Regions from separate parts of the Roseibium sp. RKSG952 genome, predicted to be linked through region 2. Evidence: riboswitches for the same ligand, from Rfam matches in the RefSeq annotation. Region 2 holds a riboswitch; the other holds the start of a gene.
What was found. A riboswitch is a leader RNA that binds a small molecule or an ion and turns the genes downstream of it on or off. The one in region 2 is predicted to bind FMN.
Positions count from the first base shown of each region.

Region 1: another riboswitch for FMN. It lies ahead of E1297_RS36405 (6,7-dimethyl-8-ribityllumazine synthase); the one in region 2 lies ahead of E1297_RS06385 (DMT family transporter).

Region 1 is NZ_SMMF01000954.1:148,694-151,083, reverse strand. It holds gene aroC (chorismate synthase) at 1-791, opposite strand, end outside; gene E1297_RS36405 (6,7-dimethyl-8-ribityllumazine synthase) at 886-1,326, opposite strand; FMN riboswitch at 1,399-1,546, opposite strand; gene E1297_RS36400 (FMN-binding negative transcriptional regulator) at 1,602-2,216, shown strand; gene E1297_RS36395 (cytochrome c family protein) at 2,240-2,390, opposite strand, start outside.
Region 2 is NZ_SMMF01000778.1:3,468-5,857, forward strand. It holds gene E1297_RS06380 (acylphosphatase) at 1-161, opposite strand, end outside; gene E1297_RS06385 (DMT family transporter) at 303-1,205, opposite strand; FMN riboswitch at 1,282-1,438, opposite strand; gene E1297_RS06390 (HAD hydrolase-like protein) at 1,490-2,140, opposite strand; gene E1297_RS06395 (acetyl/propionyl/methylcrotonyl-CoA carboxylase subunit alpha) at 2,225-2,390, opposite strand, start outside.

The sequences.
Region 1 (2,390 bases), on a different contig from region 2:
TCGGCGTTTGCCTCACCCGTCAGCTCGGCGGCGGCCATACCTTCACCGATCTCAACGCCTTTCACCGCGTTGATCGACATCATCGCAGCGGCCAGATCAGTGTCTAACTTGGCATAAACCGGCGCGCCGATCCCGGCAGGTACGCCGCGTGCCACAACTTCGACAATCGCGCCAACTGAGTTTCCAGACTTGCGCAGGTCGTCCAGGTAAGTTGCCCAGTCCTCAGCCGCTTGAGCATCGGGGGTCCAGAACGGGTTCTGTTCGATCTGGGACCAGTCGAAGTTGTCCCGATCGATCTTGTGCGGCCCAATCTGGGTCATGTAGCCGGTGATCTGAACGTTGGGTGCGATCTGCTTGATCGCTTCTCGAGCCAACCCGCCAGCAGCTACACGCGATGCGGTTTCCCGTGCCGAGCTGCGCCCGCCGCCGCGATAGTCGCGGATCCCGTATTTCTGCCAGTATGTGATGTCGGCGTGACCCGGACGGAACTTGTCCATGATATCGCCGTAGTCTTTCGAGCGCTGATCGGTGTTTTCGATCATCAGCTGCACTGGCGTGCCCGTGGTCTGGCCTTCGAACACGCCGGACAGGATTTTCACCTGATCGGGTTCACGCCGCTGGGTGGTGAACTTGTTCTGACCCGGTTTGCGCTTGTCCAGCCAGTGCTGAATCATGTCCTCATCGATCGCAACGCCCGGAGGGCAGCCATCGACGGTCGCACCCAACGCGGGCCCGTGGCTCTCACCCCAGGTGGTGACGCGGAAGAGGTGGCCAAAACTGTTCATCGACATGGGGCATGCTCCTTTGAGCGTCGTGATTAGCGGGCAAGGCCCTTGGCCTCAAGCGGATTTGCGGTTGGGGCGTGCTTGCCCCAACCCAATGAGCTTACGCAGCGGTGGCGAGTTTTGCGCGCGTCGCGTTGATTTTCAGCACAGCTTGTGCGGCTTCGCGGCCTTTTTCGACAAAATGCGCGCGGTAGATTGCGTTGTGGTGATCGGTCTCCTGATACTGATGCGGCGTCAGGGAAACGGACAGGACCGGTACGCCTGTATCCATGCCAGCGCGCATCAACCCATCAACAACGGCCTGTGCGACAAAATCGTGCCGGTAAATACCGCCATCCACAACAAACGCTGCGCAGGCGACGGCTGCGTAGCGGCCGGTCTGGGCCAGATCGCGGGCCAGCAGCGGCATCTCAAACGCGCCGGGGACGTCGAATACGTCAACCTGATCGGCGGGGATGAGTTCCAGAAACCCTTCTAGGGCCTGATCAACAATATCGGAATGCCAGTTGGCTTTTACAAAGGCATAGCGGGTGTGTGTCATCATGATCTCCTTTCGCAACAGACACGTCACCCAAGGCGATCACGGGCAGGCACGCGGCAAGGCCGACGCGCTACACGTTCTCTTTCATCCGGACTGTAACCGTCGGCTCTGGCTTTTCACCAGATCTGCTGACACCCCATTAACCGAGGCCGCTCGCGGGCTTACGGGTCGCAGCCCGCATACCGCCGGTGGGGAATTTCGCCCCGCCCTGAGAACATCGCAGAGCTTGCCAAGGACTGCCCGGTTCTGCAAGTGCTGTTGGCAGGAGGACAGGTATGCACCCCAACCCAGCCTTTCGCGCCGAAGATCGCGCGCGCCATGTTACCTTCGCCCGGGATCGCGCGTTTGGTATTCTTGCCTTGTCGACGCAGGATGCGCCGTTGCTAAGCCATGTCCCATTCCTTCTGGATGAAGATGGGCAAGTGGCAGAGCTTCATCTTGTACGTTCAAATCCCATTGTTCGGTTATTGAAGCAGCCTCAGACTGTGCGGATCGCAGTTTCCGGGCCAGATGGCTACATTTCTCCGGATTGGTATGTAGTCGAAGATCAGGTGCCGACCTGGAATTATGTCGCGGTGCATTTGACCGGCCAACTTGAGCTGATGCCGCAGGATGCATTGCCTGATCTTCTGGACCGCCAGTCAGAATTTTATGAAACACGCCTGTTGCCAAAACCGCCTTGGGTCACAGGTAAAATGTCCGAGGGCGCATTGGAGCGGATGATGCGGATGATCGTGCCGTGCCGCATGCAGGTCGAAGATGTTCAGGGCACTTGGAAACTGAACCAAAACAAGACAGAAGATGCTCGATTGGGCGCTGCTGATCAGGTTGAGGCTGCGGGTTTTGGTGTTGAAACCGGACGGCTGGCCGCGTTGATGCGGACGACGTGACCAGCGCCGGACCTGGAAACTTTTTACTGATCGCTGAAGGTGGCGAGATAGGCCGCGACATCGTCGGCCCCTTTCTTCAGCTTAACGCTCATGTTGGGGCGGGCTGATTCGTCATCCAGATACTCCTGAATGAAAACGATTGGGTTTTCGGAGTAAGCCGCGATGTTTTCTTCA
Region 2 (2,390 bases):
CCACCGCTCAAGACGGCTTCCACCGAGCCGTCCTTGCGGTTCCGGACCCATCCGGACAGGCCTTCCGCCTTTGCCCGCGTGTCCAGCCACTGGCGGAAGCCGACGCCCTGCACGCGCCCGATGATCAAGATGTGAACGGCCTTTTTGTCTGACTTGGTCACAGCCACCATCCCCAAAGAGCGAATCGTACTCCTGAACAGTTTCCAGTGTATTTGGGGATTTCAAAAGGCCAAAAAATGCCTTGGGCACAACTTCGCGCAGTTCAGAAGCGGATTTCAAGCGCTCCCCGCACCGGCTAGGCCTCAGGATTTGCCCGCCACCGGGACCGAAGCCATGCGCCTTTGCTCGTCCATCATCACAAGAAGCGACGCTCCCACGATCACCAGCGCTCCGGCCCAAAACGTGCCTTGCGGCGCAAACCCGAAAGCGAAAAATCCGACTGCAATGTTCAGCGGCAGTTTCAAATGGTCGAACGGCTGCACAAAGGCTGCGTCCGCCTTCTGGTAGGCAATGGTCAGCAGGTAGTTGGCCAGAACCGTCAAGGCACCGGCACCGACCAGGAGCCACAAGGCCGGGCCGCCCGGCACGATACCGCCCTCGCCCAGCGCCAGCACGGCATTGACCGGCGTCAACAGCAGCAAGAGATAGACGGTGATCGTATCCGCATCCTCGGTCCGGGTCAGTTTCTTGGTCACGAGCGAGGTTCCGCCCCAAAAGGCAGCCGCCCCGACCGGCAGCAGCGCGCCCAAATGAAAGGATTCAGTCCAGGGCTGCAGAATCATCATGCCGCCAGCAAACCCGGCCAGCGTTGCCAACCAGCGGACCGGCCCGATGTGCTCGCCAAAAAACAGTTTTGCGCCGACAATGACAAAGAACGGCGAGGTCATGACCAATGCAATGGCCTGCCAGATCTCGACGCTGGCAAGACCGGCGGCCCATAGCTGGATCCCGATCACAGCCAGAGCGGCGCGCAAGAGATGCCAGCCGATCTGCCGTGTTTTCAAAGCCGTCCTGCCCCGGCGCAAGACCCAGGGGAGAGCAAAGGCCAGCCCCAGCGCATATTGCCAGAACGCGGCCGATGTGGAGGGCACACCCAGCTGCATTGTGGTTGCCTGCAAGGCACCATTGACCACAGCAAAGGACGCCCCGGCGCCAATCATCGCGGTTGCCGCCAAGAACGGCTTCGGAAAAGACGGTGTCGTCATCGGTGATGCATGCTCCAGTTGTCACCCAGAACAGCCTCACAAAGCCTCCAGCCCCGGACGCGCAGACGGCCGGGTGCCAAGTTCTCTCTCATCCGGACTGTAACCGTCGGCTCCGGCCTCTCACCGGATCTGCTGACCCCTCAATGCCCGTCCAGGGTCATCAAAGGCGCTCGCGGGCTCCAGGTTTCCCTGATACCGCCGGTGGGGAATCCCACCCCGCCCCGAGAACTGTTCTCTCCCGCAAGATCTATCCAATACTGCAGGTTCTGACAATAAGAAGAGTGTCAATTTTTCAGTATCGCTGAAATCTCGTCCGGCTTGTCCACGATCCGAAACGGGCTTTCGGCTTCCAGTTCCAGCCGGTCGCCATATCCCCACAACACGCCAATTGCGGACACATTGTTGCTTTTGGCCCCGATCAGGTCGTGCTTGCGATCGCCAATCATCATCACCTCAGCAGGCTGAACCCCTTCGGTTTCCAGAATGTGGGCGATCAGATCCGCCTTGTTCGAGCGGCGGCCATCGATCTCTGCGCCGTATACCTTTTCAAACACTGCGGACAGTCCGAAATGCGCGATGATCTGGTCCGCAAACACGTGCGGTTTGGACGTGCACACAAACATCCGAAATCCGACCGCCTGCAGGTCCCCGAGGAGTGCTGCCATCCCCGCGACAAGCGTGGCCTCAAACACCCCCGATGCGGAATAGCGCTCCCGGTAGAGACCGACCGCCTTGCCGATCCTGTCTGGGTCCTTCGTGTCGAGAAGCAATCCGAGGCTCTCCTGCAGCGGAGGACCGATGCACCAGCGCAGTTCCTCCGCTTCCGGCACCCTGACACCCATCTCGCGCAACGCAAACCGGATCGAGCCTGTTATGCCGGGAAACGGATCGGTTATTGTTCCATCGAGGTCGAATAGAAGCACTTTGGTTGTCATTCGACCTCCTTGAGTTCCAAAGCCGCACACGATCCTCAAGCGGCGCGCGGCTTCGGCTGCATGATCGGGCCGGAGCCCCTTGGATCAGGAAAACTCCATGATCACCGCGTCCACCGCCAGGCTGTCGCCAGCCTTTGCCTTGACGGCGGAGACGGTGCAGTCGCGTTCCGCCCGCAGCACGTTTTCCATTTTCATGGCTTCGACGATGGCCAGCTGCTCTCCGGCCTTGACCTCCTGCCCCTCCTCCACG